One region of the Romboutsia sp. 1001713B170207_170306_H8 genome, then DNA from elsewhere that is predicted to be linked to it. Evidence: riboswitches for the same ligand, from Rfam matches in the RefSeq annotation. Region 1 holds a riboswitch; each other region holds the start of a gene.

Region 1 (4,093 bases):
AATGACTGGGGATTATACATAAAAGGTTTCTTAAATTCCGTAATCTCTGAAGAAGGAGTTTTGGTTGCTACTGAGGGAACGTCTTTAGTATATGGAGATGATGATAAATCATATTGGTATACAGGAATAACTTCTGCTGGTGCAGATGAGTCTACTATTGGATTTATTTTAGTAGATACTCGTACAAAAGAAGCTAAGTTATATAAGCAACCGGGAGCAACGGAAACTGCAGCAATGAGTTCTGCAGAAGGAAAGGTACAAGAGAAAAACTATGAAGCTACATTCCCTGTAATGTATAATATATTAGGAACACCTACATATGTTTCTGCACTTAAAGATAAAGCAGGTCTTGTTAAGATGGTGGCATTTGTATCAGTTGAAGATTTTGCAATTTTAGGACTTGGAGAAACAAAAGATGAAGCTTTAATAAATTATAGAGAAGCATTATCTAGCGAAGGTAACAATATAAGTATTGAAAATGATACAAGCAAAGCTAGTATAGAAGGTAAGGTTACTAGAATTAGTCCAGATGTAAAAAGTGGAAACACTAATTATTATTTAACATTAGATACAAATGAAAATATAATATTTACAGCAACATCAAAAGTATCTACAGAATTACCTTTAACAGCAGTTTCAGATCAAGTTAAGATTGATTATCAAGAAGGAAAGTCTGGAGTAGTTGAGATAATTTCATTTGATAACTTAAACATAGGTTCAAGTAAAGAAGAAGAGAAAGTAAAAAGTGACTCATCAACTAAAACTATAGAAGAAAATCAATAAAAATATATAAATAGTTATTAAGTTTTTAATTAAAAATAAAAAGAACATATCTTAGTATTTTATATACTAAGATATGTTCTTTTTTGTTATTCATAAAATGTGAATTATTATTTTTAGAAAAATATAGAAAAACAATCAATTTTTATAGGGACAATTAATATAATATTATTACAACTTGGTAAATTAATGACTCGAGGAGATATGCATTATGATGGGGTTAGAAAAAGATATACTGCTTTTAATTAGTAGGGTTAGATGTATGACAGAAACTCAGGTTGGTAAAGTTTTTTCAAGTAAAAAAAGACGTGGAAGAAAACCATTTAAGAAAACTTTAAGAAAAATGTGTAATGAATATACACTTAAAAAATATCCTTGCAATATAAACTATAGTGGATATAGAGATAATTCGTATGTATATTATTTAAATGGGAGTAAACAGTATAAGGGCAAGGAATTAGCTAAAACAGTAATAGGTTCTGAATTAGCAATTAGATTTAATTTAGGTGGATATGAGGTAAAAAGATTTTATAGAAATGTTAGAATAGATAACAAAAAATTTGATATATTTATAGAATATACAGACCACTATAATGAACTAAATCAACTTTTAGTAGATATAGATTTAGATCAAAAAATTGACAAGTCTAAATACTATAACCTAGAGAATAAAATTAAAAACTCGACGATTCCTTTTTTTGAAGTACCAAGAGTTTTAATAATAACATCAGAAATGAGAAATTTAGGAGACTTTGATTTTGATTCTGATGTTTGTGTTGTTGATTTAAGCTTAAATAAACTATTTAAGTATATATAGGCCTATTTTTTATATATAGGTCTATTTAATCATCAACATAAAAAGATATAGATTAATAAAATTTTACATAAATAAAAAATTAAAATAGTTGTAAAATTAAGAATAGTGTGATAAAAATTAATTATAAAATAAAACTTAATATATGAAATTTACCTAGGGTAGAGGTGCTGTAATTAATAGTAGTTTATAGAAGCTGGCAAGTGTTGATTATAAATGAAAGGAAGTGCAGCCGAAGAAAAATTATTGGCAAATAATTTTTCTGGTACTATACATAATATGTATAATACTGTCACTTAGTAATAAGTGGTGAGCTACAAGGTTACTTTGTGTATAAAAAAAACACCCAAAGTATACCTTTGGGTGTTTTTTATTTTACAACTTTCTAGGAGGGGGATATGAGTAGTATTATAGTTCAAAAGTATGGTGGGAGCTCTGTAGAAACTACAGAGAAAATTAAAAGAATAGCAGAAAATATAATTGATAGAAAAAAAACTAATGAAAAAATAGTTGTAGTAGTTTCAGCCATGGGAGATACTACTGATAATTATATAAAACTTGCAAAAAAATATAAGTAAAAATCCTAATAAAAGAGAATTAGATGCACTTATGTCAACAGGTGAAATTATATCAGCGTCATTACTTGCTATGTGCCTATCATCATTAGGATGCCAATCAATAAGTTATAATGCGTATCAACTTAATATACATACTAGTGGAGATCATGGAAAATCTCAAATAGATGATATAAATGTATCTAAGATAGAAGAAAGTTTAGATCATGGAAAGGTAGTAATAGTGACAGGATTTCAGGGATTAAATGATGAGGGTGATATTACAACTTTAGGAAGAGGAGGTTCTGATACATCAGCGGTAGCTTTAGCAGTTAAACTAAATGCTAAATGTGAAATTTATACAGATGTAGATGGAATTTACTTTACCGACCCTAGAAAGTATAGTAAGGCTAAAAAACTTAAAGAAATAGAATACGAAGAAATGCTAGAATTAGCTAGTTTAGGTGCACAAGTAATGCACTCAAGAAGTATAGAACTAGCACAAAAATATAATACAGAAATATATGTAGGTCTTTCATGTGGAGAGCGAAATGGAACATATATAAAGGGAGAAAATAAAATGAGATTAGAGGAAAAAGTCATAACAGGACTTGCAACTAGCGATGATGATGTTGCTATAACTATAAAAGATTTTAATTTAGATAAGGTTTTTAGTTTATTTGAAGATATTGCAAGTAAAAAATAAGTATAGATATGATCAGTCAAACAGCACCAATAAATGAAATTATAAATGTATCTTTTACTATACCTAAAGAAGATCTAGATGAATGTAAAGAGATAGCTAAAAAATATTCAGATAGCAAAAATATTGTTATTGATGATCATATAACAAAGTTTTCATTAGTAGGGTCTGGAATGAAAAACACAGCAGGTGTTATATCAAAAGTATTTAAAATATTCAAGGAAAATAATATTAATGTTAAGCTTATAACTACATCAGAAATAAGAATAACTTGTGCTATAAACTCTTTTGATAAAGATGTTGCAATAAATGAAGTGGCAAGAGAATTTAATGTATAAAATTTAGGAGGCTATTATGAAACTACATGGAAATATGTCTATTAGAAATAACACGCTATATATTGGAGGCGTTAGTTGTACAGAATTAGTTAATAAGTACTCTACACCACTTTATGTATTTGATGAAGGTTTAATTAGAGAGAATTGCAGAAAATATAATAAGTATTTTAAAGTAGAGGAAAATAAAAATAAAGTTGCTTATGCAGGTAAGGCATTTTTAACTTTATATATGTGTAAAATCATAAAAGAAGAAAACTTATGCCTAGATGTAGTTTCAGGAGGAGAATTATATACTGCTCATAAAGCAGGTTTTCCAATGGAAAATGTATTATTTCATGGAAATAACAAAACTATAGATGAAATTAATATGGGCATAGAATTAGGAGTAGGTAGATTTGTTGTAGATAACTTTTATGAACTTGATATAATTGAAGATATTTGCAAAAAGAGAAATAAAGTACAAGAGATATACTTTAGAATAACTCCTGGAATAGAAGCTCATACTCATGATTATATAAAAACAGGTCAAATAGATTCTAAATTTGGATTTGTATTAATAAATGGAGACTTATATGAAGCTATAGAAAAACTATATAAGTATAAAAATATAAAGTTAGTTGGTTTACATGCACATATAGGTTCACAGATTTTTGATATAGAGCCATACATGGACGAAGTTGATATAATGATGGATTTAGTTAAAGAAATAAAAATAAAGTATAATATAGATTTAAAAGAAATAGACTTAGGAGGAGGTATAGGAGTATATTATACCAAAGAGGATAATCCTAAAAGTATACAAGATTTTTGTGAAGCTATAATAAAAAGGGCAGAGCAAAAATGTAAAAAAATTGGAATAAAAGTACCAAAGCTCATTATAGAGCCGGGAAGATCAATAAGTGCA
Region 2 (4,093 bases), 160 kb from region 1:
TAACCTACGTCTACCTCTGCGGCTAAACAAATACTTGGCATCATAAGTAAAACAAAAAAAGCTATGATAACAATCCACTTATTCCTATTTTTCATAAAACACCTCCTTGTACATATTAAAAGTACAATATTGTTAATGTATTAATATTACTCCATTATATTCAAAAAACTAAGGAAAGAACCTGTCCTTTATCAATTTATTTTTGCACATAAAAAATTCCACAATTATGTAGCTATTATTTAATACTACACAATTGTGGAATTTTTATTTTATATCATATTATACACATTCTTCAACTATATCAACTTTTCTTCCGAATATTTGTACACCTATAAATACCGCTACTATTGCAAGTGGTAGTACTATGTATACTGGTATACCAAGTCCAGCTGGTATATATCCAAATACTACTGTTATTAATGCCGTAAATAAGGCGTAAGGCATCTGTGTTCTTACATGATCTATATGATTACATCCTGCTCCCATTGACGATAGTATTGTAGTATCTGATATAGGTGAACAATGATCTCCAAATATAGCACCTGTTAATACCGCACTTGTACTAACTACTATAAATGACATATCTGGATTTATAGAATTAGCTAGTGGAACTGCTAATGGCATAAGTATTCCCATTGTTCCATATGCTGTACCCGTTGAAAATGATATTATAGCTCCTAATACAAATATTAAACTAGGTAATAAGAATGGTGGGAATGAACCTGATAGTAATTTAATTAAATATTTAGCTGTTCCTAATTCCTTTATTACTGAACTTAATGACCAAGCACATATTAATATAACACCTGTTATAACTAATGTTTTCATACCATCTACCCAAACTTCTATAGCTTCTGAAACTGTAAATATTTTTTGAGATACCGCCATTACTATAGCTACTACACTTGCAAGTAATGCAGACTGGAATAACGCAACCGATGCATCTGATGCACTAAATGCTTCTCTAATTGATACAAATGATAATGGTGAATCACTAAGCAATTGTATTAAACTAGCATCTTCTCCACTCATTATAGAACTATATCCACTATAGTAAAATGCTATTAATGCGGCTACTATCAATGTTCCTATTGGTATTATTGCATTCCATATACTTAATTTAACACCTTCTTTTGGTTCTAAATCTGAATGATCGTTTACAGAATCTATTGCAATCTCAGAATCTAAACTTTTGCCTTGTCTAGCTCTTATCTCTGCCTTTCTCATAGGACCAAAATCTTTTAATAATAAAGTTGTTATCACTATAAACGCTAGTATTAGTATATTGTAAAATCTATATGGTATTGTATTTAAAAACACACCAAAAGCGTCTGCTTTTATACCTATTCCATTAAATGCATCTCCTATTAATCCAACTTCAAGACCTATCCAAGTTGATACTATAGCCAATCCTGCTATTGGTGCTGCTGTTGCATCTATTATAAATGCTAATCTTTCTCTTGAGATTTTCATTTTATCTGCTACTGGTCTCATCATAGGTCCTATGATAAGTGAATTTGCATAATCATCAAAGAATACTAAAAGCCCTGCAAACCAAGTTATCAATTGTGTACTTTTTGCAGTTTTGGCTCTTCTTGAAAGGCCCTCAGCTATTGCTTTAGCTCCTCCCATTTTGGCAACTAAATTAATCACTCCCCCTATTGCTAAAACTTGAAGTATTATACCTGCATTCCACGGATCTGCTAAAGACCCAACTGCTCTGTTTACAACATCTAAAAAAGCATTAACTAATGCAAAGTGTACACTTGAACCACTTATATTTAAAATAAAACTTCCTGACAAAATTCCAATAAATAATGATACAACAACATTTTTAGTTATAAATGCTAAAACTATTGCAACTAATGGAGGTATTAGTGTCCATATCCCAAATTTATTTGTATTTATCTGCCCTATATCAGTTTCTGCAAATCCTAAAGTTGATGACATCATAATTATAGTTAATACCATAATAACTATTTTTAAACTTTTTCTTTTCATAATATTTTCCCCCTTAAAATTATTAAGTGAATATATGAGGGTTTGTAATACATTTTTCTATACAACTATAAAAAGCCTTGAGTTTACACTCAAGGCTAAAAATTCTATTAACATGCAATAATACATAGAAATATAATAATTCCTTAAATGTAGCTCACCACAAAATAATTTTGTGACAGTGGTATATATCTTATATATACCCCCAGCTATATAACCTTAAAGCATCAGTTATATGCTTCGGCAATATTTCCTTTTGTAATAAATCACAGTGCTTAACTCATTATTACTACTGATAAATATTGCGCCTCTACCCTTTTTCTATTCACTTGTTTTATATCTTAAATTATATGGTAATTTTCATAATAACGCAATACTTTTCTGAAAATTTTTTATTTTATTTTTATTGATACAATTATTTTACAAGTATTTCTATTTAATTAAGAAGGATTATGTATTTTTATGTATAATTATTATTTTTATACATAAATTTTGTATAAATTCATTTAAATAAAATAAAGGAATGTAATTTTTTTTTATAGAATATAAATTGTCATGAGTTTAATGTATATAATAAATATTTTTAGGAGGAATATATATGTTACTTATATATAACGATAATACAAATCCCTATTTCAACTTAGCTATGGAAGAATACCTATTAAAAAATACTAATGAAGATTTATTTATTTTATGGCGAAACAAACCTTCTATAATCGTTGGAAAAAATCAAAATACATTATCTGAGATAAATATAGATTATGTTAAGGATAACTCAATCCCTGTTGTAAGAAGACTTTCTGGAGGTGGGGCTGTTTTTCACGATTTAGGCAACATAAACTTTACCTTTATCTCCTGCAATAAAAACTCTTTTAGTGACTTTAAAAAGTTTACACAACCAATAATAGATTTACTAAAAACATTAGGATTAAATGCAGAGTTTTCTGGAAGAAATGATTTATTAATTGATGGTAAGAAATTCTCTGGTAATGCTCAGTATAACTACAAAAATAAAGTAATGCATCATGGTACACTTTTATTCTCATCACAAATTTCAGACTTATCTGATGCTTTAAAAGTAAAAAGTATTAAGTTTGAAGGAAAAGGAATAAAGTCAGTTAAATCTCGTGTAACCAATATAAGTAGTCACTTAAATGAAGATATAGATATTCTTGAATTTAAAAATTTGCTTATGAATTATATATATTCTATTAGTTCTAACAATACGTTCTATAACTTAACTAAAGATGATATTGAAAAAATAGAAAATTTAGTAGAAGAAAAATACAGTACTTGGGAATGGAATTTTGGTAATTCGCCTAAATATTCTCTTTTAAATGAGTTAAAATATCCTGGTGGTAATATAGAATTTAACTTAGAAGTTGAAAAAGGATTTATAACAAGGATAAAGTTTTTTGGTGATTTTTTCGGAAAGGATGATATATCAACTTTAGAAGTTCTTTTATGTGGTGTTCGACATGAAGAGCAAAGCTTAAGAGATATTTTTTCTCATATAAATATCGATAACTATTTTTTAGGTGCAGATTCAGATATATTAATTGCTGGTATATTAGGTGCTAAACAAGAAGTTAAAGCTTATTAAATTTAATAAATTTTTATTTAGACTGATATATTATCAGTCTAAATTTATACTTTTTATTCTTTATATTCACTTAATCACATTTATCAATAACTATATTTTTATAATGCATATTCTATTTAAACTTAATTTTTTAAACATAATTATCAATAAATCAATACTTTTTTAATAGTTTTACGAAAAATACTTTTTTCATTTACTTTTTCCTAAAAATATATATAATTATATAGTAACGCAAACAGTTAATATGTACTTTTAGGAGGAATTAATTTTGAAGTATTCTTATAAAGAATTAAAAATGATCTATGATAAAATAAGCCCTTTTGAGTTTAAAGATAAATTAATGGATTTAGCTAAAAATAATGCTATTAAAAATAATGTAAATGTACTAGATGCTGGTCGTGGTAATCCTAACTGGACTGCCGCTACTCCTCGTGAAGCATTTTTTACATTTGGACAATTTGCAGTTAACGAAACACGCTTAACTTGGGACTT
Region 3 (4,093 bases), 340 kb from region 1:
TCAAATATAGCAAGTGATGCAGGATACGTTGTATTAGTTCCACTTGCAGCATTAATATTTATGTCATTTGGTAGACATCCACTTGCAGGACTTGCAGCAGGGTTTGCTGGTGTTTCTGGAGGATTTAGTGCTAACTTAATAATAGGAACAATAGATCCAATGTTAGCAGGTATATCTACTGGTGCAGCTCAAATGTTAGATCCAAACTATACAGTACAAGCAGCATCAAATATGTATTTTATGATGGCATCTACATTCTTAATAACAGGATTAGGTTGGTTTATAACTGATAAAATAGTTGAACCTAGATTAGGATCTTTCAGTGGTAAATCTCAATTATCAGAAGAAGATAAAAACTTACAAAACTTATCTAAAGAAGAACAAAGAGCATTAAAAATTACTAATACAGTAGTATTATTAATGTTAGCAGCATTAGTTGCAATAGTATTAATGCCAAACTCAGTATTAAGAAACTTAGAAGCAGATACATTTGCAAATTCAATAATAGATCATTCACCATTAATGAATGGATTAGTTGTATTAATAGCAATAATATTCTTCGTGGCAGCAGTTGTTTACGGAAAATTATCAGGTAAATTTAAAAATGAGAAAGATGTTGGTGCTGAACTTGGTAAGTCAATGGCTTCGATGGGATCATATATAGCATTAGCATTTGTTATGGCTCAATTTGTTAGCTACTTCTCATACACTAACTTAGGTACAATATTAGCATTAAAAGGTGCTGAATTACTAGGTTCAATGAATATGAACTCTATAGTTCTAATAATAGTATTCGTATTATTTGCAGGATTTATAAACTTATTCATGGGATCAGCTTCAGCTAAATGGGCTATAATGGCTCCAGTATTCTTACCAATGTTCATGAAACTTGGTATATCTCCAGAGTTAACTCAAGTTGCTTACAGAATAGGTGATTCTACTACTAATATAATATCACCACTTATGAGTTACTTTGCAATGATAGTTATATTTGCTCAAAAGCATGATAAAAAAGCTGGTATAGGAACTTTAATATCAACAATGGTACCATACAGTTTAATATTCTTAGTTGGATGGATAATAATGTTAGTATTATGGATGACATTAGGATTACCACTAGGACCAGGAGCAGGACTAGTTTACAGCTTATAATATAAATAAAAAAAGAAATCTCAATACATTTAAATGTTATGGGATTTCTTTTTTATGTCTAGAACAATATTTAGATATTCTTACTATTTTGTAGAGGTTTTTGAAAAATTTCATATACAAAATCTTTTCATTTTATGGAAATTGAATGTATTTTGTTATCCTTTGTATAAACTATGACTGAAGATTTTGAGTAATTACCTAAGTCTTTAGTATCAATTTTATTACATTACCTAAATTATTATCTACAAGAGAATTTACAGAAATACTATCTTTACTTAAACTTTGTGTATTTGATGTATTATTAATCCATTCTAAAATATACCTAAAAAGGGGATTAGAAAAAGGGTTGTCTAAATAGACAACCCTTTTATTATATTTATACTATAGCCTCTTTTACAGACTCAGTATTATCTTCAGTTGATATTTTTTCTATACTTATTCCTGTTAAACCATAAAATAGTGATATTATAGGGCAAAGTAAATTGAAGAATGCAAATGGTAAAAATGCAAAACACCCAACCCCCATTGTGGCAGACATATAAGCTCCACATGTATTCCATGGAATTAATGGTGATGTGATTGTAGCACTATCTTCTAAAGCACGAGATAGATTTTTAGCAGCTAATCCTTGGTTTTTAAATGCATCTTTATACATACTTCCTGGAATTACTATTGCTAGGTATTGATCAGCTACAGCTAAATTAGTTCCAATAGCAGTGAAAATTGTAGCAGCAATTAATCCGAATGTTCCTTTTGCTACTTTTAATATTGAATTAGCAAGTGCTTGTAGTATTCCTGACTTTTCAAGTATACCTCCAGTTACTAATGCACACATCATAAGTGCAACTGTATCTAGCATACTTTCCAGTCCTCCACGAGAAAGTAATTCATCTACAAATACCATACCACTATTTGAAGTATATCCTACTTTAGCAGCTACAATAACATCTGCAGCTGAACTTCCTTGGAAAAATACCGCTACAAATCCTCCAGCTAGTGCTCCGATCATTAGTGCGGGTATTGCTGGTACTTTAAGGATAACCATAGCTATAACTCCAACTGGCACTAAGAATAACCATGGAGATAAAGTATTAAAGCTAGATAGTAAAGCATTTTGTATTTCTGTTATTTGAGCTGTATCTATTTGGCTTCCTGCATACTTCATTCCTAATATAGCGTAGATTATAAGCGCTATTAAAAGAGCAGGAATTGTAGTATATAACATATGTTTTATATGATCAAATAAATTAGTTCCAGCCATTGCAGGAGCTAAGTTCGTTGTATCTGAAAGTGGAGACATTTTATCACCGAAATATGCTCCTGAAATAATTGCACCAGCTACTAAGCTACTTGGCATGCCTAATGCACTTCCTATACCAAGCAATGCTATACCAATAGTTCCTACTGTTGTCCAAGATGAACCTGTAGAAATTGATACGATAGCACATATTACAGTAGTAGCTACTAAAAATATACTTGGAGATAATAAATTAAGTCCCCAATAAATCATTGATGGAACTATACCACTTATAATCCAAGTACCTATTAATATACCTACAACTAAAAGTATTAAAATAGATTGCATTGTAGTATTAATAGTTTCTAAAATTCCTTCTTCTAATTCTTTCCAAGTAAACCCAAGCTTAAATATAGATATGCAGCCAGCAAAAACTCCACCTAATATTAATGGAATATGAGCTGAAATTTCATAATCTTTTAGAATGACTAAGCATGTTACTAAGGTCGCAACTAAGAAACCGATACATAAAACTGCATCAAATAAGGTTGCTTGTTTTTTTTCTCTTGATGATGTCATGATAGACCTCCTTGATTTTTATGAATATAACCTGATATCTAAATTTTAGCTAAAAAAATAGAGTAGAAGTTTCTACTCTAGACTTAATCATTTTTTAGTATATGACTTAATCTAAAGATAGTACTCCACAAATTATTGTGACAGTGTTATACATATTATGTATAACCCCAACATACAAGCTTAAAGCTTCACTTGTATATTTCGGCAATATTACCTTTTGTTTTGCTTCAACGTGCTTACCTCCACAGAACTACTTATTAATATCGCGACCTCTATCATTAGTTATATTCGTTATTCATAAAAAATTATACCATAAAGTAATAACATATGGAAGTGACAAAATATAACTTTAAAAAAAATAAAGTTTAAGTTACAATAATTATTGATTACAAGCGGTATAAAAATAATTGTAAGCTTATAGGAGTGATAATATTGAGTAAAAAAAAATTTTATGCAGTCAGAAAAGGTAAGTGCATAGGAATATATAATACTTGGGATGAATGTAAGTCTCAAGTAAATGGGTTTTCAGGAGCAGAATACAAAAGCTTTTTATCTAAAGATGAAGCAGAAGAGTATATATATGGAAAGAAAGAAATTATTTTTTCGAATGAAGATAACACCGTAGAGGCATATGTAGATGGTAGTTATGAACATTGTATAAGAGAATATGGCTCAGGTGTTGTTATACTAAAAAATGGACAAGTTCAAAAAACATACAGCATAAAGGGTAATGATGAGTCTTTAGTAACTATGAGAAATGTCGCAGGTGAAATAGAAGCATCAAAACTAGCTATGAATTATTGCCTAGAAAATAATATAGAGAATCTAATTTTATACTTTGACTACGAAGGTATTGAAAAATGGTGTACTGGAGTTTGGAAAACTAATAAAGAGGGAACAATAGAATATAAAAGATTCTATGATGGAATAAAAAATAAACTAAATATTAAATTTGTAAAAGTTAAAGCTCATAGCTTATCTTTACTTTATGATAACTATACTAATAGTAACTATATAGAATTTAATGTAATTGTTTAAATATCAGATAGTATAAATAGTTTATACAGTCTGATATTTTTTTTTATATCTGGATATACTACTAAGAAAGATAAGATTGTAAATGGA

The links. A riboswitch is a leader RNA that binds a small molecule or an ion and turns the genes downstream of it on or off. The one in region 1 is predicted to bind lysine.
Region 2: it holds a riboswitch for lysine, as region 1 does, so the genes downstream of both, I2A66_RS03660 (Na+/H+ antiporter NhaC family protein) here and I2A66_RS17570 (amino acid kinase family protein) in region 1, are expected to answer to the same signal.
Region 3: it holds a riboswitch for lysine, as region 1 does, so the genes downstream of both, nhaC (Na+/H+ antiporter NhaC) here and I2A66_RS17570 (amino acid kinase family protein) in region 1, are expected to answer to the same signal.

The regions. Positions count from the first base shown of each region.
Region 1 covers NZ_JADNAX010000001.1:917,928-922,020, forward strand. The annotation lists gene I2A66_RS04385 (hypothetical protein) at 1-783, shown strand, start outside; gene I2A66_RS04390 (hypothetical protein) at 992-1,597, shown strand; lysine riboswitch at 1,749-1,919, shown strand; gene I2A66_RS17570 (amino acid kinase family protein) at 1,993-2,172, shown strand; gene I2A66_RS17575 (aspartate kinase) at 2,153-2,854, shown strand; gene I2A66_RS17580 (ACT domain-containing protein) at 2,863-3,189, shown strand; gene lysA (diaminopimelate decarboxylase) at 3,206-4,093, shown strand, end outside.
Region 2 covers NZ_JADNAX010000001.1:761,221-765,313, reverse strand. The annotation lists gene I2A66_RS03665 (Na+/H+ antiporter NhaC family protein) at 1-95, opposite strand, end outside; gene I2A66_RS03660 (Na+/H+ antiporter NhaC family protein) at 280-2,001, opposite strand; lysine riboswitch at 2,144-2,319, opposite strand; gene I2A66_RS03655 (lipoate--protein ligase) at 2,597-3,601, shown strand; gene aspD (aspartate 4-decarboxylase) at 3,870-4,093, shown strand, end outside.
Region 3 covers NZ_JADNAX010000001.1:581,487-585,579, forward strand. The annotation lists gene I2A66_RS02805 (AbgT family transporter) at 1-1,152, shown strand, start outside; gene nhaC (Na+/H+ antiporter NhaC) at 1,529-2,968, opposite strand; lysine riboswitch at 3,079-3,251, opposite strand; gene I2A66_RS02815 (ribonuclease H family protein) at 3,392-4,006, shown strand.